Regions from separate parts of the Bradyrhizobium sp. SUTN9-2 genome, predicted to be linked through region 3. Evidence: predicted binding sites of a transcription regulator. Region 3 holds the regulator's gene; each other region holds the start of a gene.
What was found. Region 3 encodes PhoB, which activates phosphate uptake and scavenging genes when phosphate is short. Its sites were predicted from a motif close to TGTCATNNANCTGTCAT; they were not measured.
Positions count from the first base shown of each region.

Region 1: the regulator PhoB is predicted to act here: its motif matches at 3,970-3,986, upstream of phnC (phosphonate ABC transporter ATP-binding protein).
Region 2: the regulator PhoB is predicted to act here: its motif matches at 3,558-3,574, upstream of XF30_RS02485 (DUF2794 domain-containing protein).

Region 1 covers NZ_LAXE01000001.1:7,870,093-7,876,335, forward strand. The annotation lists gene phnF (phosphonate metabolism transcriptional regulator PhnF) at 1-127, shown strand, start outside; gene phnE (phosphonate ABC transporter, permease protein PhnE) at 264-1,118, opposite strand; gene phnE (phosphonate ABC transporter, permease protein PhnE) at 1,115-2,002, opposite strand; gene phnD (phosphonate ABC transporter substrate-binding protein) at 2,070-2,978, opposite strand; gene phnC (phosphonate ABC transporter ATP-binding protein) at 3,054-3,869, opposite strand; gene XF30_RS36605 (LbetaH domain-containing protein) at 4,044-4,715, shown strand; gene XF30_RS36610 (alpha-D-ribose 1-methylphosphonate 5-triphosphate diphosphatase) at 4,712-5,905, shown strand; gene XF30_RS36615 (DUF1045 domain-containing protein) at 5,924-6,243, shown strand, end outside.
Region 2 covers NZ_LAXE01000001.1:533,600-539,842, reverse strand. The annotation lists gene acnA (aconitate hydratase AcnA) at 1-2,099, shown strand, start outside; gene XF30_RS02490 (DUF1223 domain-containing protein) at 2,331-3,107, shown strand; gene XF30_RS02485 (DUF2794 domain-containing protein) at 3,637-4,008, shown strand; gene XF30_RS02480 (GNAT family N-acetyltransferase) at 4,139-4,669, opposite strand; gene XF30_RS02475 (Bax inhibitor-1/YccA family protein) at 4,921-5,712, opposite strand; gene XF30_RS02470 (ABC transporter permease) at 5,993-6,243, opposite strand, start outside.
Region 3 covers NZ_LAXE01000001.1:1,263,975-1,270,217, reverse strand. The annotation lists gene argF (ornithine carbamoyltransferase) at 1-828, opposite strand, end outside; gene XF30_RS05925 (aspartate aminotransferase family protein) at 828-2,036, opposite strand; gene XF30_RS05920 (GcrA family cell cycle regulator) at 2,496-3,008, shown strand; gene phoB (phosphate regulon transcriptional regulator PhoB) at 3,294-4,001, opposite strand; gene phoU (phosphate signaling complex protein PhoU) at 4,024-4,740, opposite strand; gene pstB (phosphate ABC transporter ATP-binding protein PstB) at 4,752-5,573, opposite strand; gene pstA (phosphate ABC transporter permease PstA) at 5,570-6,243, opposite strand, start outside.

The sequences.
Region 1 (6,243 bases), 6.6 Mb from region 3:
CCTGGCGCTGGGGCGGCCGATCCTGGTGGTCGACGCCACCGACCACGATCTCACGGGCAAGCCGCTGGTGACGAAGCACTCGCGCTTTGCGGCAGAGCGGGTGGAGTTTTTGGTGGAGAACGCTTAGATCAGAGCGTTTTCCAGCGAAGCCTGCCCTCGGGACTGATCCGGGGTGGAAACGATTTGCGTCGAGAAAACGCGTCAAAACAAAAATCAGAGCTCCGTTCCGATCCAATCGGAACGGATAAGACTGCAGCACGACGTTAGGCGACCGTCCGCTTGCCGATGATCGCGAAGCGCAGCTTGCCGGAAATCCAGTCGATCGACGATACAGTTACCAGGATCAGCAGGATCAGAAACGATACCTTCTGCCATTCCAGCACCCGGATCTGTTCGGCAAGCTGAAGGCCAATGCCGCCAGCGCCAACGATTCCGATGATCGTCGCCGATCGCGTATTCGACTCGAAATAGTAGAGCACCTGGCTCAGCAAGACCGGGAATACCTGCGGCAGCAATCCGAAGCGGACGCTGTGGAGATGGTTGCCGCCCGATGACCGAACGCCTTCCGCGGGGTTCTTGTCGGCGACCTCGATCGCTTCCGAGAACAGCTTGCCGAACGTTCCGAAATCGCTGCAGATCACGGCCAGGATGCCGGCAAACGGCCCCAGCCCCACGACGCCGACCCAGATCAGTGCCCAGATCAAAGTGTCGACTCCCCGGATGGTATCGAGGCCACGACGCGTCAATAGGCGGATGATCCGGTTTGCAACCACGTTGCGCGCCGCCAGCAGGGATACCGGCAGCGCGAGCAGCGCGCCGCCAAGGGTGCCGAGAAACGCGATCGACACCGTCTCTCCGAGCGCATGCAGATATTTCAGAACCTCCGCCCAAGAACCCGGGCTGGGCGGCAACATGAGCTGGACGAATTCGCCCAGCCTGACCATGCCCTGGGAGAGCCGATTAAAGGGAATATCGAGCTGGACGATCCCGAACAGGAACAGCCCGACCGTCCCGCCGACGAGTATTGCGATCCTTCCCCGCTGCCACCAATCGGTCCGGAAGACGTCGGGATACCGTTCGGCAATGCCGGTCCGGTTTTCAAAACTGAAGGAGCTCATCGGGTGCTTCCCTCCAGCCCGAGCAGGCGGTGTCGCAACCGTTCCGTCAGGAAGTCGATCAACATGACGGTAAGGACGATGAGCAGCAGGATGGCGCTGACGTCGGTGAAGTAGAACTTGCGAACCGCCTCGATCAGATCCTGACCGATCCCGCCGGCGCCGACGAAGCCCATCACGGCGGCGCCCCGCACGTTGATCTCGAACCTGAGCAAGGCATAGCTCACGAAGTTCGAGAGGACCTGAGGCAACGCGCCGAACCGAACGACCTGAACCCAGCTGCCCCCGCTTGCCGCCACCCCTTCGACCGGCTTGCTGTCGATGTTCTCGACAACCTCGGCGAATTGCTTGCCCAACGCTCCGGCGGTATGGATTGCAATCGCCAGAACGCCCGGCAGCGGCCCGAGACCAAAGGCTAGCACGAAGATCAGGGCAAACACGATCTCCGGCACGGTCCTGAAAAACTCCAGAGCGCGCCGGGTGACGAAAACAGTCGTTCCTGATTTCACGAGATTGGCCGAGGCGAGGAAGCAAAGTGCGAAACCGCACAGCGCACCCGAGAGGGTGCCCATATAGGCGATCAGCAACGTATCCCCGAGAAGCCGTGCCCAGCGCGGCAATCCCCACAGCCAGTCCGCCAAATCGCTCCATGCGGTCGCGAACGAAAATTTGGGTGCGATGCTGACGAAATAGGCCGGGAAGCGCCAGAAGTTCTCGACAAAATTTCCGAGACTGACCTCGCCCATCCAGCCCGCGGCAATGGCAACGGCGATCAGGACGGCGGCACCGAGCCATACGCGCCGGCGCTTGGCGGCAATTGCAGCCGCATAGCGATCGGCAAGCTCACGCAGCCTGGCTTCCGGAAATTCGGGAACTGCTGTTCGCATGGGATGTTGGCGAGAGCCGACGGGCAGATCTTGCGATCTGCCCGACTTGTCCAACCCTTCGTTTCCCTCAGGATTTCTGCTTGCGAATGCTGTCGACAAACTTGGTCAGTTCGATCACGGCGTCATACGCCTTGTGGTCGACCTCGACGTAGGGCAATTGCTTCCCCTCGTAAATCTTGTCGAAAGCCGCCTTGTCCTTCACCGCAATTTCCAGCACTGCTTTCTTGATCGCCGCCTTGAGGTCGTCAGGCAGGCTGCTGAGATAGGCCATCGGCGAGTTCACGATCTGCTCGGACTTCATGATGATCTTGAAATCCGCGGCCTTCGCCATGCCCTTCCGTTCCATCCGGAGCAGGTTCGATTCCTTCTCGTCGTTCCACCAGTTGAACGCCGCGTCGCAGGTGCCCTGGGAAAGCCCGATCACCGCGTTTTCATGGCTCCCCGAATAGACCACCTTGGCGAAGAACTTTTCCGGGTCGATGCCCATCTTGTTCATCGCGAAACGCGGCACGTTGTTGCCGGAAGTCGAATTGGGATCGACGAGGCAGAGGTTCTTGCCTTGCAGGTCCTTAATGTCCTTGTAGCTCGAATCGCTTTTGACATAGAGAACCGAGTAATAGCCTTTGGTGCCGTCGCCGTTCACCTCGATCGCGAACGGTTCGACCTTCGCGCCAATGATGTAGGCACGCGCGTAGGACGCCGGGCCGTACATCGCAATGTGAATGTTTCCTGCACGCTGACCTTCGATCACCGCGGCGTAGTCGTTGGCGATGCGCAGCGTGACCTTGGTTCCAAGCTCGCGGGACAGGTACTCCGTCAGAGGCGTCCAGCGGTTGGTGGTGCCGGAGGCATTCTCGTCGGGGACTTTTGCGAAGATCAACTCAGGATATTTTGCCTTCCAGTCCTGCGCCGCAGCGGCTGAAACTGAAAATGCCAGGGCCGCCGCAGCGGCAACGATCGTACGACGGTCTATCATGACGTCTCCCATTTCAAGGTTATGAAACTGTCGAGTTCCGGCTCTACGACCAGGCTCGATTTAAAGAAGCAGCGATCAGGCCACGGCAACCGTGCGGAGGGCAGGAACTGCCGTGCCGACCGATGCATCCGCGGGCGCAACATCCATGACTTCATTCGCCTCGAGATCGTACAGCTCGCGCGCGATATGATCGGTCAAGGCCGCCGGCGCGCCGTCGAACACCACCCGCCCCGCGGCCATCCCGATCAGGCGGTCGCAATAGCTGCGGGCGAGATCGAGCGAATGCAGGTTGCAGAGCACGGTGATACCGAAATGCTTGTTGATGCGCAGAAGCGCATCCATCACGATCTTGGTGTTGCGGGGATCGAGCGAGGCGATCGGCTCGTCGGCAAGGATAATGTCGGGCTGCTGAACCAGCGCCCGCGCGATCGCCACGCGCTGCTGCTGACCGCCCGAGAGCTGGTCGGCGCGCTGGGCCGCGATGGCAGCCATGTCGAACTGCTCGAGCGCCGACATCGCGATGGCCTTGTCTTCTTCGGGCCAAAGCTGCAGCAGCGACCGCCATGTCGGCACCGTCGACAGCCGCCCCATCAGCACATTGGTGAGGACGTCGAGCCGGCCGACGAGGTTGAACTGCTGAAAAATCATCGCCGACCGCGCACGCCACTGCCGCAGCTCCTTGCCGCGCAGCGCGGTGACGTCGACGCCTTCGAACAGGATGCGGCCTTCGGAGGGCTCGGTGAGGCGGTTGATGGACCGCAGCAATGTCGACTTGCCGGCGCCGGATCGCCCGATCACCCCGACGAAGCCGCCGGGGGAAACTTGAAACGAAGCATCGTCCACCGCGGCTTTCGCGCCGAAGCGACACGTCAGGCCTTCAACCACCAGCATACAGGAGCTCCAGAGTAGCTGGAGCCAACCGCTAACCCTCGTGCTTAACACTTGTGTGACAGCGCTGCTGCAGTGCGGCCATCCTACGCACATCATCCCCTGTCATCTCGCTGTCATGACATCGTCATCCGGCCGCTCGAAGAGAGACGCCCGCCCTCGCACTTCGGATGCAACATGGCCGCCAAAGCTCTTTCGGTTCAGCCGACCGTCGATCCCTCGGCCAAGCTGCATGAGACCAGGCTCGGCGCCTACACCGAAGTCGGCGCGCGCACGATCCTGCATGAAGTGGCGATGGGCGATTATTCCTATGTCGTGAACGATGCGCAGATCACCTACGCCACCATCGGAAAGTTCTGCTCGATCGCGGCGATGACCCGCATCAATCCCGGCAACCACCCGATGCATCGCGCCACTCAGGCGCATTTCACTTACCGATCCAGCGCCTATTTCGAACGTGAGAGCGACGATCTCGAGTTCTTCGACTGGCGCCGCCGGCATCACGTTCATATCGGCCATGACGTCTGGATCGGCCATGGCGCGATCGTGCTGCCGGGCCGCAACATCGGCACCGGCGCGGTGATCGCCGCCGGCGCGATCGTCACCAAGGACGTGCCGGCCTACAGCATCGTCGCCGGCAATCCGGCCCGCATCGTGCGGCGGCGGTTCTCGGAGGAGATCGCCGGACGGCTCGCTAGGCTTGCCTGGTGGGACTGGGATCACGACAAGTTGCGCGAGGCGCTGCCCAATTTCCGCAAGCTCGGGATTGAAGATTTCCTCTCGGCATACGAAGCAAAAGCGAGCTCACTCGCCAATTCTCCTGCCAGCAAACGAAGCGCGGTCGCGTGACAGACATATTCATCGAAGGCGGCCGGGCCCTGATCGGCGCCGAGCTCGTCGAAACCTCCCTTCTCGTCTCCGGAACAGACATTGCAGAGGTCGATGCTTCTCGCGGCCGGGCGCGGCTGGCACTGGATGCCCGTGACCTGCTGGTGCTGCCCGGCATCGTCGATCTGCATGGCGATGCCTTCGAGCGGCAGATGATGCCGCGCGCCGGCGTCGACTTTCCGATCGACGTCGCGCTCGCCGACAGCGACCGCCAGGCGATCAGCAACGGCATCACCACCGTGTTTCACGCCACGACCTGCTCGTGGGAGCCGGGCCTGCGAAGCGCCGACAATGCGCGCGGCCTGATGGAGGCGATCGAGCGGCAGCGTCCGCAGTTCGCTGCCGACACCCGCTTCCACCTGCGGCACGAGACCTTCAATCTCGATGCCGAAGCGGAGATCGCGGAGTGGCTCAGCGAGGGCCGCGTCGACCTGTTCGCCTTCAACGATCATATGGACGGCGTCGTTGCCGACATCTCCAACCCACGCAAGCGCAACCGCATGGTGGAGCGCACCGGTCTGTCGAGCGAAGAATTCGACCGGCTGGTCGAGCGCGTGGTCTCGCGCGCCGACGAGGTGCCCGCCTCGGTGTCACGCCTGGCCGCCGCGGCCCGCGGGGCCGAGGTGCGGATGCTCTCGCACGACGATTCGAGCCCGGCGATGCGCCGGGACTTTCGCGAGCTCGGCGCCTTGATCGCGGAGTTTCCGATCAACGAGGAGACGGCGCAGGCTGCGGCCAGCCACGGCGATGCCATCGTCTATGGCGCGCCGAACGTCGTGCGCGGCGGCAGCCACACCGGCTGGACCAGGGCCTCCGACATGATCGCCAAGGGGCTCTGCTCGGTGCTGGCGTCTGACTATTATTATCCCGCGCAGCTGCTCGCCGCGTTCCGCCTGGCCGCCGATGGCGTGGTGCCTCTGGCTCAGGCCTGGGATCTGGTCTCCGCCGGCCCGGCGCGCGCGACCGGCCTCACCGATCGCGGCCTGCTCGCGGAGGGACGCCGCGCTGACATTCTCCTCGTCGACGACAACGTGAAGCTGCGGCCGCGGCTGATCGCGGTGATCTCAGGCGGCAGGCTCGTGCATCTCACCGACGCGACGCGGCTGCTCACCGCAGTGGCGGCCCCGCGCGAGACTGTCGTCGCGGCGTAAATTGGTTATGCTGAGGCAATGACAGGTTTCCCCCGCTACGCGATCTATTATGCCGCAGGCCGCGACAGCGCCCTCTCCCGCTTCGGCGCCGAGCTGCTCGGCTATGACGCCTACAGCGGCGGCGAGATTTCGTTTCCAGAGCAGGCGCTGCACGCCGCGCCCGACTGGCGCGAGGTCAGCGCCGATCCTCGCAAATACGGCTTTCACGCCACGCTGAAGGCGCCGATGGCGCTGGCGCCTGGCAATACCGAAGCCGAGCTGCTGGCCGCCTGCGCGGCCTTCGCGGGCAGGACACGTCCGATCCCGGCGATCCGACCAGTGGTCGATGCCATCAGCGG
Region 2 (6,243 bases), 730 kb from region 3:
CCTTCGAGGTGGCCTATCCCGATTCGCTGGTCGGCACCGATTCGCACACCACCATGGTCAACGGCCTTGCCGTGCTCGGCTGGGGCGTCGGCGGCATCGAGGCGGAAGCCTGCATGCTCGGCCAGCCGCTGTCGATGCTGCTGCCCAACGTCGTCGGCTTCAAGCTGAAGGGCGCGCTGAAGGAAGGCGTCACCGCGACCGACCTCGTGCTCACCGTGACGCAGATGCTGCGCAAGCTCGGCGTGGTCGGCAAGTTCGTCGAGTTCTTTGGCCCCGGCCTCGACCACCTCTCGGTCGCCGACAAGGCGACGATCGCCAACATGGCGCCCGAATACGGCGCGACCTGCGGCTTCTTCCCGGTCGATGCCGCCGCGCTCGATTATCTCAAGACCTCCGGCCGTGCCTCGGCCCGCGTCGCGCTGGTGCAGGCCTATGCCAAGGCGCAGGGCCTGTTCCGCACGGCCAAGTCGCCCGACCCCGTGTTCACGGAAACGCTGACCCTCGACCTCGGCGACGTCGTGCCGTCGATGGCCGGCCCGAAGCGCCCCGAAGGCCGCATCGCGCTGCCCACCGTCGCGGACGGCTTCTCGCTCGCGCTCGCCAGCGAGTACAAGAAGGCCGAGGAGCCGGCCAAGCGCTTCCCCGTCGACGGCAAGAACTTCGACATCGGCCATGGCGACGTCGTGATCGCCGCGATCACCTCCTGCACCAACACCTCGAACCCGAGCGTCCTCATCGGCGCCGGCCTGCTCGCGCGCAATGCGGCTGCGAAGGGCCTCAAGGCCAAGCCGTGGGTGAAGACCTCGCTCGCCCCGGGCAGCCAGGTGGTCGCGGAATATCTCGCCAATTCCGGTCTGCAGCCCGATCTCGACAAAGTCGGATTCAACCTGGTCGGCTTCGGCTGCACCACCTGCATCGGCAATTCCGGTCCGCTGCCTGAGGAGATCTCGAAGTCGATCAACGACAACGGCGTCGTCGCGGCCGCCGTGCTCTCCGGCAACCGCAACTTCGAAGGCCGCGTTTCGCCGGATGTGCAGGCGAACTACCTGGCCTCGCCGCCGCTGGTGGTCGCCTACGCGCTCGCGGGCAGCGTCACCAAGAACCTCGCCACCGAGCCGCTCGGCGAGGGCAAGGACGGCAAGCCGGTGTACCTGAAGGACATCTGGCCGACGACCAAGGAGATCAACGCCTTCATGAAGAAGTTCGTGACCGCGTCGATCTTCAAGAAGAAGTATGCCGACGTGTTCAAGGGCGACACCAACTGGCGCAAGATCAAGACAGTCGAGAGTGAGACGTATCGCTGGAACATGTCTTCGACCTATGTGCAGAACCCGCCCTACTTCGAAGGCATGAAGAAGGAGCCGGAGCCGGTCACCGACATCGTCGAGGCGCGCATCCTCGCCATGTTCGGCGACAAGATCACCACCGACCACATCTCGCCGGCCGGCTCGATCAAGCTCACCTCGCCCGCCGGCAAATATCTCAGCGAGCACCAGGTGCGTCCGGCCGACTTCAACCAGTACGGCACGCGTCGCGGCAACCATGAAGTGATGATGCGCGGCACCTTCGCCAACATCCGCATCAAGAACTTCATGCTGAAGGGCGCGGACGGAAACATCCCCGAGGGCGGCCTGACCAAGCACTGGCCCGACGGCGAGCAGATGTCGATCTACGACGCCGCGATGAAGTACCAGGAAGAGAAGGTGCCGCTGGTGGTGTTCGCCGGTGCCGAGTATGGCAACGGCTCCTCGCGCGACTGGGCCGCCAAGGGCACGCGCCTGCTCGGCGTGCGCGCCGTGATCTGCCAGAGCTTCGAGCGCATCCACCGCTCCAACCTGGTCGGCATGGGCGTGCTGCCGCTGACCTTCGAGGAAGGCACCTCCTGGCAGTCGCTTGGGCTGAAGGGCGACGAGAAGGTGACCATCCGCGGCCTCGTCGGCGACCTCAAGCCGCGCCAGAAGCTGACCGCGGAGATCGTCTCCGGCGACGGTTCGCTGCAGCGCGTTTCGCTGCTCTGCCGCATCGATACGCTGGACGAGCTCGACTACTACCGCAACGGCGGCATCCTGCACTACGTGCTGCGCAAGCTCGCGGCGTAAACGCGGATTTGTGAATGATGGCTCACTGCGAAGTGAGTAGAAGCCTTAACGAAGGCGGCCTATCAAAGGCCGCCTTCGCGCGTTTGCGGTACGCTTCAGATGGGCCCGCCCGGCGGAAAACCTCCCTTTGGACGGTGGCCCGGATGGATGAATGTACCGCGCCCCGTAAGACTACGGTGACCATCCGGCGATAAGATTTCCCCCTGAGAGCAACGGTGTGCGGCGTTCGACATGACGACAATGACGGCTTCCCATCTGATTCCACGTTGGTCCGGCGCCCTCTGGTCGGGAGCTCTCGGCATATGTGCGATCATCGCCGTCATTCGTCCTGCCGAAGCTGAACCCCGCGCCGTCGTCGAATTGTTCACCTCGCAGGGCTGCTCCTCCTGCCCGCCCGCCGACCAGATCATCGGCGATCTCTCCAAGGACCCCTCCGTCATCGCGCTGAGCATGCCGATCGATTATTGGGACTATCTCGGCTGGAAGGACACGCTGGCGGATTCGCGCTTCTCTGCACGGCAGCGTGCCTATTCGCGCATGCGCGGCGACCGCGAGGTCTACACGCCGCAGGTCGTGGTCAACGGCTCCACCCATGTCATCGGCAGCGATCGCACCGGCATCGAGAACGCGATCGGCAAGACCGACAAGGGCACTGGCGTGATGAGCGTGCCGGTGACGATGTCGCTCTCGGGCAAGCAGATCAACGTGTCGGTCGCCGCAAGCAAGGAGCCCACGGTCTCGCGCGGCGAGGTCTGGATCTGCTCGATCGCGAAGTCGGTGCCGATCGCGATCACCCGCGGCGAGAACAAGGGGCAGCAGGTCACCTATCACAACGTGGTGCGCAGCCTGCTCAAGGTCGGCGACTGGACCGGCCGTCCGGAGAGCTGGACGGTGCCGATCGAGAACCTCACGCGCGACGGCGTCGACGGCGCGGTGGTCTACGTCCAGGACGGCAGCCGCGAGAGGCCGGGCCCGATGCTGGGTGCGGCCTACACGTCGCTGCATTGAAGCCGGCAGAACGTCTCAGCAATTGATGCTCGTCATTCCGGGGCGCGCCTCTTGGCGCGAACCCGGAATCCATTTCTCAGCTTGTGTGATGGTAAATGGATTCCGGGCTCGCGCTTCGCGCGCCCCGGAATGACGGCAGACCGGAAACATCTCGGCACAAACAAAAAAGGACCAACTTGCGTTGGCCCTCCTTGTCGTGCGTACAGACCCGATCCTATTCGACCCCGGGGGGCTGGGGGCTGAGGAATCCGGAACCGAAAGGACCGGGTCAACGCACGTCACCCTTTTCGCAGTGCAGGGCGGCAGGCGGTTGGCGGAAAAGCGGCGATACTATGATTCCTGCTAACGATCCCGTGACGGTTTGCCGCGACGGAGTTCCACCCTTGCGTGTGTCCTGATGCGACGCCGATTCGATGGGTCGAGCCCCTTGCGATGCGGAACGGTTGGCGCAATCATGCAATTGTCACGAACGCGGTTCCGGGACGATCTTGGCGGACGCGGGTAGCCGTGCGATGAGGAGGCGCTTCCCATGAGTCTGACGTCGGAGGATGCCGATCCGAGCGAGCAGCGCGCGGCGGCGCGTCCTGCCGCGGCGCATGCGCAGCCGAACCGGGTGACGTTCAACCGGCTCGAGCTGCACCGGATTCTCAATCTCTACGGCCGCATGGTCGCCGACGGCGAATGGCGCGACTATGCCATCGACTTCCTGAAGGACCGCGCCGTGTTCTCGGTCTATCGCCGCGCCTCGGAAGTGCCGATCTATCGCATCGAGAAGGACCCGCGCCTGGCGCGCAAGCAGGGCATGTACAGCGTGATCTCGGCGACCGGCCTGATCCTGCGTCGTGGCCACGAGCTCGAGCGGGTGCTGCTGGTGATCGATCGCAAACTGGCGGTGGTTTAGCCGAACCATCGATCGTCATTCCGGGGCGCGACGAAGTCGCTAGCCCGGAACCCATCCCTCCCTCCACCGCCCCTGCCGTTCAATGGATTCCGGGTTCGATGCTGTGCATCGCCCCGGAATGACGGATGAACTACTTCCCCGGCACCGTGCTTGCGCCCTCGCCGAGGTCGCGCTGCATCATCACGGTGTCCAGCCAGCGGCCGAATTTCAGCCCGACACTGGGATGCGTGCCGATCATCTTGAAGCCGCACCTTGTGTGCACGCCGATCGACCCGGCATTGGCGGAATCGCCGATGACAGCGATCATCTGGCGAAAGCCGCGCGCTTCGCATTCGACGATCAGCCGTTCCAGCAGCATTGAGCCGACGCCGCGGCGGTGGAAGGACGGATCGAGATAGATCGAGTTCTCCACCGTGAAGCGATAGGCGGGCCGCGGCCGGTAGGCGCCGGCATAGGCATAGCCGGCCACGCGGCCGTCCAGCATGGCGACGAAATAGGGATAGCCGCCGTCGATCAGCGCGCGATAGCGGCGCGTCATTTCCGAGAGGTCGGGCGGCTCCAGCTCGAACGTCGCCGTGCCCTCGCGGACGGCCTGCTGGTAGATGGCGGTGACGGCGGGGAGGTCGGCCTCGGTGGTGGGCCTGATATCGGGTGCGGACATGGGGGAAGGATAGAGCGTTCCCTGAGGGGCCGGAAGAGGCTGCGCTGCCTCCACACCCGTCATTGCGAGCGCAGCGAAGCAATCCAGAAATGCATCTGCGGAGGGGCTCTGGATTGCGTCGTCGAATCGGCGCAAAATTGCTGCGCAATTTTTTCGCGAGCTCCTCCGCAATGACGGGGAGAGGCCGTACCCTCAAAACAAAAACCCCGGCCTTTCGGCCGGGGTTCGTGTCCGTTCTCTCGTCTCAGAGCTTACTCGCGCTGGCCGAGGAGCTGCAGCAGCAGCGTGAACAGGTTGATGAAGTTCAGGTACAGCGACAGTGCGCCGGTGATGGCCGAACGCTCTGCGACGTCACCGCCGGCCGAGGCATAGCCGTAGATGTAGTCGTTCTTCAGCCGCTGGGTATCCCAGGCGGTCAGGCCCGAGAACACCAGCACGCCGACCACCGACACGATGAACTGCAGCATCGAGCTGGCCAGGAACAGGTTCACCAGGCTGGCGAGAACGATGCCGATCAGGCCCATGAACAGGAATGAGCCCATGCCGGTCAGGTCACGCTTGGTGGTGTAGCCGTAGAGGCTCAGCGCACCGAAGGTCGCCGCGGTGATGAAGAACACCCGCACGATCGAGGTGTGCGTGAACACCAGGAAGATCGACGACAGCGAGATGCCCATCAGCGCCGCGAACACCCAGAACAGGATCTGGGCGGTCGAGGGTGCCAGACGGTTGATGCCCGCCGAGATCACGAACACCATCGCGAGCGGCGCCAGGATGAACAGCCACTTCAGGGGGCTGACGAACATGGCGTAGCCGAACGGTGTCAGGAACACCTTGCCGACGCGGACGGCGTCCGCCGTCGGAACGTCGGTCACGGCGGCCATGTAGACGCCGAGCGCGGCAAGGCCGGTGATGGCCAGGCCAATGCTCATGTAGTTGTAGATGCGCAGCATATAGGCGCGCAGGCCGGCATCGACCGTCGCGGCGTCAACACGCCCGGCGGCCCTGCCGAAAGGAGAAGCGTAGTTACGGTCTAGGTCCGACATGGTCGAATTCCCGTTGGTTGGTCCGGTCCGGCACGAGGGTCGCCATGCCGCCGGTTCGTCAAATTCTATCTCGGAGACCGCCGCCAGCCGACTAAATTTTGGCTCACAATCGGGGCTCCGAACCCATCCGATATGTGGGAAACTAACACATTCGCCGCAACCTTCCACGCGCGGCTGAATGTCGCCCTCGGCGTCAATCCTGACGCGAAGCTGACCGGTAGCGTGGTTAATCGCCGAAACCGGGCCGATTCCGCCCGGCACGATCCGCCGCTACATTTTGTCACAAATTTCGCAACACCGTCGCCGGCTTTTTGTTCAATGCCAGCAGCGTGCCGGCAAGCCCGAGCCCGACGGTCACGACCAGCGCGGCGGCGACCACGCCGGCGGCGCTGCCGGCCTGCCAGACGAAGCTCAGCGTCATCAGCCGCGTCACGATCAGCCAGGCCGCGATGCTGCCCGCGATCACCCCGAACACCGCGGTGGCAAGGCCGATCAGCAGGTATTCGAGGGCATAGGCGCCGAGCAGCCGCA
Region 3 (6,243 bases):
GACCTCCTCGCCGCGATGGGCCGGCAGGCAATGCATGAACAATGCGTCCGCCTTGGCCAGCGACATCAGCTTGGCATTGACTTGGTAGGGCTTGAGCACGTTGTGGCGGTGCTCGCCCTCCTTGTCGCCCATCGACACCCAGGTGTCGGTGACGACGCAATCGGCGCCGCGCACGGCGGCCTCGGGGTCGGTGCCGAGCACGATCGGCGCGCCCGTCGCCTTGATCCAGTCGCGCATGGCCTTTTTCGGTGCGAGCTCCGGCGGCGTTGCGACATTGAGCTGGAATTTGAAGCGCTCGGCGGCATGGGCCCAGGACGCCAGCACGTTGTTGTCGTCGCCGGTCCAGGCCACCGTCTTGCCCTCGATCGGGCCACGATGCTCCTCATAGGTCATGAGGTCGGCCATCACCTGGCAGGGATGCGAACGCCGCGTCAGGCCGTTGATGACGGGCACGGTGGCGTTGGCCGCGAGCTCCAGCAGCGCATCGTGGTTGAGGATGCGGATCATGATGGCGTCGACATAGCGCGACAGCACCCGCGCAGTATCCGCGATGGTCTCGCCGCGGCCGAGCTGCATCTCGGCGCCGGTGAGCATGATCGCCTCGCCGCCGAGCTGGCGCATGCCGACGTCGAACGAGACGCGGGTGCGGGTCGAGGGACGCTCGAAGATCATCGCCAGCGTCTTGCCCTCGAGCGGCCTGACCGGCTGCTGCGCCTTCTGCTTCGCCTTCATGGCGGAAGAGGCGGCGAGCATGCTCTTGAGCTCCGAGAGCGGCAGCTCGTTGATGTCCAGGAAGTGCTTGGGAGCTTTGTTGGGCGTCGTGCTCATCAGCTTGCCGCCCGCTTGGTCTGGCTGGAGGAGATCGCAGCGCAGGCGCGCTCTAACCGGCCGACGCTGTCCTCGATCTCCGCTTCCGTGACGATCAGGGGCGGCAGGAAGCGCACGACATTGTCGCCGGCCCCGACGGTGAGCAGCTTTTCGGCGCGCAGCGCCGCGACGAGATCGCCCGAGGGCACCACCGCCTTGATACCGATCAGCAGGCCCTCGCCGCGCACCTCGCTGACGATTTCGGGATGACGATCGATCACGGAGGCGAGCTTCTGCTTGAGCAGCAGCGACATCTTCTGCACGTGGTCGAAGAAGCCGGGCTTGAGCATGACATCGAGCACGGCGTTGGCAGCCGAGATCGCGAGCGGATTGCCGCCGAAGGTGGAGCCGTGCGAGCCGGGCCCCATGCCGGCCGCCGCGTCCGCGGTTGCCAGCACCGCGCCGATCGGAAAGCCGCCGCCGAGCGCCTTGGCGAGCGACATCACATCCGGTGTGACGCCGGTGCGCTTGTAGGCAAAGAGCTCGCCGGTGCGGCCCATGCCGGTCTGCACCTCGTCGAAGGCGAGCAACAGGCCGCGCTCGTTACAGAGTTCGCGCAGCGCCCTCAGGAAGGCGTGAGGTGCAGAACGAACGCCACCCTCGCCCTGGATCGGCTCGATGAGAATGCCGGCGGTGTGCGGACCAATCGCCTTCTTCACGGCGTCGAGGTCGCCGTGCGGCACCTGATCGAAGCCGTCCATCGGCGGACCGAAGCCCTCGAGATATTTCGCAGAGCCGGTGGCGGCGAGCGTCGCCAGCGTGCGGCCATGGAAGGCACCCTCGAAGGTGATCATGCGGTAACGCTCCGGATGCCCCTTGGAGAAGTGATGGTGGCGCACCAGCTTGATCACGCCTTCCAGCGCCTCGGCGCCGGAATTGCAGAAGAACACGAAGTCCGCAAAGCTCTCATTGCAGAGGCGGCTTGCGAGCTTCTCGCCGTCAGGGCTCTGGAACAGGTTCGACATGTGCCAGAGCTTGGTCGCCTGCTCCTGCAACGCCTTGACCAGCGCGGGATGGACATGGCCGAGCGCATTCACCGCGACACCCGAGGTGAAATCGAGATAGCGATCGCCGTTGGTCGCGATCAGCCAGCAGCCTTCGCCGCGCTCGAAACCGAGGTCGGCCCTGGCGAAAACGGGGAGCAAATGCGGCGCTGCGCTGTTAGTCATGACGTCACTTGAATGTTGCGGACGGTGTGAGGCATGCATTGCGCGACGCACCATCGACCGGCCCCGGAAAACGAAACGTGCCGCCTTTTAAGGGCGGCACGTGGCACTATCTTATGCCTGGCAAGACGGGTGTCAATGCCGCCCGGAAAGCCTCGCGAAACGCTGATTCCGTAGTCTTGCGGTGCCGATTTTGCGGGTTTTTCACCACGGAACATGTGGAAGCGAGTCGGCGGACTCTTGCGCGGGAGTCACGCCATATTGTAGCGTTTGGACTGTCAGATACGACATCTCGTGCAGCAGTTCTGATCCCAGAAGTCCTCATGTACCGGCGTAAACGTTCGGGCGTCTTGAGCGCGCCCGGCGAGCCTTAAGGGATTCTGACGGCACGGGTTTTTCAAGGCTAAAGCATTCGCTGCGAAGGCCCCAGGATGGCAGGCGCGCAGCGAGGGAAAGGGTGCAATGACGGTTTTGACCTGGTCCGATGATCGCGTCGAGCAGCTGAAGAAGCTCTGGGAGGCCGGACTTTCGGCCAGCCAGATCGCGGCGGAGCTCGGCAATGTGACCCGCAATGCCGTGATCGGCAAGGTGCACCGGCTCGGCCTGTCCGGCCGCGCCAAGAGCCCTTCATCGGCAGCGCCGCGGCCGCGCAAGGCACGGCCCGCGCAGCATATGATGCGGGTGACCCGCCCCGTCGCGCGCGGCAACACCGCGTTGGCGCAGGCCTTCGAGGTCGAGTTGGAAGCCGAGCCGGTTACCTACGACAACGTGGTGCCGATGAGCCAGCGGCTGTCGCTGCTGGAATTGAACGAGGCGACCTGCCACTGGCCGGTCGGCGATCCCTCGAGCCCGGATTTCTTCTTCTGCGGCGGCAAGGCGCTCTCCGGCCTGCCCTATTGTGCCCAGCATTCGCGCGTGGCCTATCAGCCCGCAGCGGATCGCCGTCGCGCAGCACCGAAACCGGGCACGCGGTGAGCTTGCGGAATTCCCTGATCGCCAAGCTTGATCGCCAAGACTGCAGCCGTCACACGATGACGGCTCCCAATCGCTCGGTGTCATCCCCGCGAATGCGGGATCCGTAACCGCGGGGCGCAATCGTTGCGCGAGATGGTCACTCCGTGTCTTCGCCAAACCACGTCCTGTGGCTGATCGCGAAGAGCGCAAGCGCTCGCGCTGAGATCCCGGGCTCACGCTGCGCGCGCCCGGGGATGACGGCCGAGATCGGCGCCGCAGTTCGCCAAACCAGCTGTCGCTGGCGCCTTACGTCTGCTCAGCCTTCGCGAAGCGATCGTCCAGCGCGTAGCCGGCGCCGCGGACGGTGCGGATCGGGTCCTGCTCGCGGCCAAGATTGAGCAGCTTGCGCAGGCGGCCGATATGGACGTCGACGGTGCGCTCGTCGATGTAGATGTCGCGGCCCCAGACGCTGTCGAGCAGCTGCTCGCGCGAGAACACGCGGCCGGGATGCTCCAGGAAGAACTCCAGCAGGCGATATTCGGTCGGACCGAGATCGATCGGCCGGCCCGAGCGCGCCACGCGGCGCTTGTCGCGGTCGAGCTCGATATCGCCATAGGCGAGCACAGTGGCGAGGCGCTCGGGACTCGCACGCCTGAGCAGGCCCTTCACGCGCGCAAGCAGTTCCGGCACCGAGAACGGCTTGACGATATAATCATCCGCGCCGGTCGCGAGCCCGCGCACCCGTTCGCTCTCCTCGCCGCGCGCGGTGAGCATGATGATCGGCAGCTGCTTGGTCTCGGGGCGGGTCCGAAGCCGCCGGCACAGCTCGATGCCTGACAGGCCCGGCAGCATCCAGTCGAGCACGATCAGATCGGGAATGTGCTCCTTGAGGCGGGTGTCGGCGTCATCGCCGCGCATCACCGTCTCGACGTCATAGCCGTCGCCTTCGAGGTTGTAGCGAAGAAGCTCGGTGAGAGCTTCCTCGTCCTCAACCACCATAATGCGTGCGCCCATGTGGTCGTAGCTCCTTAAGTCGTCAGGTGTTCGGCACCGTCGTGGCGAAGGTCGTCATGTCGCCCTTCGGCCGCTTGTCGGTGATCGCCTGGCCCTCGATCATGTAGAACACGGTCTCGGCGATGTTGGTGGCGTGGTCGCCGATCCGCTCGATGTTCTTGGCACAGAACATCAGGTGGATGCAGAACGAGATGTTGCGCGGATCCTCCATCATGTAGGTGAGGAGCTCGCGGAACAGCGAGGTGCAGATGGCGTCGACTTCTTCGTCGCCCTTCCACACCGCCATCGCCGCCGGCAGGTCGTGCGCGGCATAGGCGTCCAGTACCGACTTGACCTGCTGCTGCACGAGGTCGGTCATGTGCTCCAGGCCGCGGAACAGCTTGAGCGGATGGAAATCCGTCTCCAGCGCCGCGACGCGCTTGCCCATATTCTTGGCGAGATCGCCGATGCGCTCGAGATCGGTCGCAACGCGCATCGCGCCGACGATCTCGCGCAGGTCGACGGCCATCGGCTGGCGGCGGGCGATGGTGAGCACGGCGCGCTCCTCGATGCGCTTCTGCAGCGCGTCGAGCTCGACGTCGGTGGCGACGACGCGCTGGCCGAGCGCGACGTCGCGGCGGATCAGCGCGTCGACGGAATCGACGATCATGCGCTCGGCGATGCCGCCCATCTCGGCGACCAGGCGGGTGAGCTCCTGAAGGTCGCTGTCGAAAGCCTTTACGGTATGTTCAGAACCCATGTTCCGTCTCCTCAGCCGAACCGGCCGGTGATGTAATCCTGCGTGCGCCGATCGCTCGGCGACGTGAAGATCTTGCTGGTGTCGTCGAACTCGATCAACTCGCCGAGATACATGAAGGCGGTCTTGTCGGAAACGCGCGCGGCCTGCTGCATGTTGTGGGTGACGATCGCGATCGTGTAGTTCTCGGACAATTCCTGGATCAGCTCCTCGACCTTGGCGGTCGAGATCGGGTCGAGCGCCGAGCAGGGCTCGTCAAACAGGATCACCTCGGGCCGCACCGCGACGGTGCGGGCGATGCAGAGGCGCTGCTGCTGGCCGCCGGAGAGCGACAGGCCGGAGGCATTGAGCTTGTCCTTGACCTCGTTCCACAGCGCGCCACCGCGCAGTGCCTTCTCGACGCGGTCGTCCATCTCGGACTTGGAGATCTTCTCATAGAGACGAATGCCGAAGGCGATGTTCTCGTAGATCGTCATCGGGAACGGCGTCGGCTTCTGGAACACCATGCCGACCCGGGCGCGGAGCAGGTTGAGGTCGAGCTTGGGGTCGAGGATGTTGGTATGGTCGAGCAACAGCTGACCGTCGGCGCGCTGGCCCGGATAGAGGTCGTACATCCGGTTGAAGATGCGCAGCAGGGTGGACTTGCCGCAGCCGGACGGGCCGATGAACGCCGTGACGCGGTTGGTGCCGAGCGCCAGGTTGATGTTCTTCAGCGCGTGGTGGTCGCCGTAGTAGAAGTTGAGGTTGCGCGCCGTGACCTTGGCGGGCGCCTCGGGCAGGGGCTGCGAGCCGGGATGAACGGTCGGCGCGCTGACGGAAACAGACATTTCACTCATTTTGCAGTCCTCTCGGCGCCAAGGATGCGCGCGCCAATGTTAAGGGCAAGCACGGTCAGGGTGATCAACAGCGCGCCGCTCCAGGCGAGTTGCTTCCAATACTCGTAGGGGCTCTGCACGAAGTTGTTGATGGTGACAGGCAGGTTCGCCATCGTCTTGTTCAGGCCGAGGCTGAAGAACTGGTTCGACAGTGCCGTGAACAACAGCGGCGCGGTCTCGCCGGCGACGCGGGCGGTCGCCAGCAGCACGCCGGTGATGAGGCCGGAGCGCGCGGCACGATAGGCGATACGCTTGATCACCAGCGAGCGCGGCAGGCCGAGCGCGCTGGCAGCTTCGCGCAACGGATTCGGCACCAGCAGTAGCATGTCTTCGGTGGTGCGCACGACGACCGGGATCACGATGACGGCAAGCGCCAGCGCGCCCGCAATCGCCGAGAAGCCGCGCATCGGCACCACCACCGCGCCATAGATGAAGAGGCCGATGATGATCGAGGGTGCCGACAGGAGAATGTCGTTGATGAAGCGGATCACCGAGGTCAGCTTGTCGTTGCGGCCGTACTCGGCGAGATAGGTGCCGGCGAACAGGCCGAGCGGCGCGCCGATGCCGACGCCGATCACGGTCATGATCAACGAGCCGACGATGGCGTTGCGCAGGCCGCCCTCGGTCGATC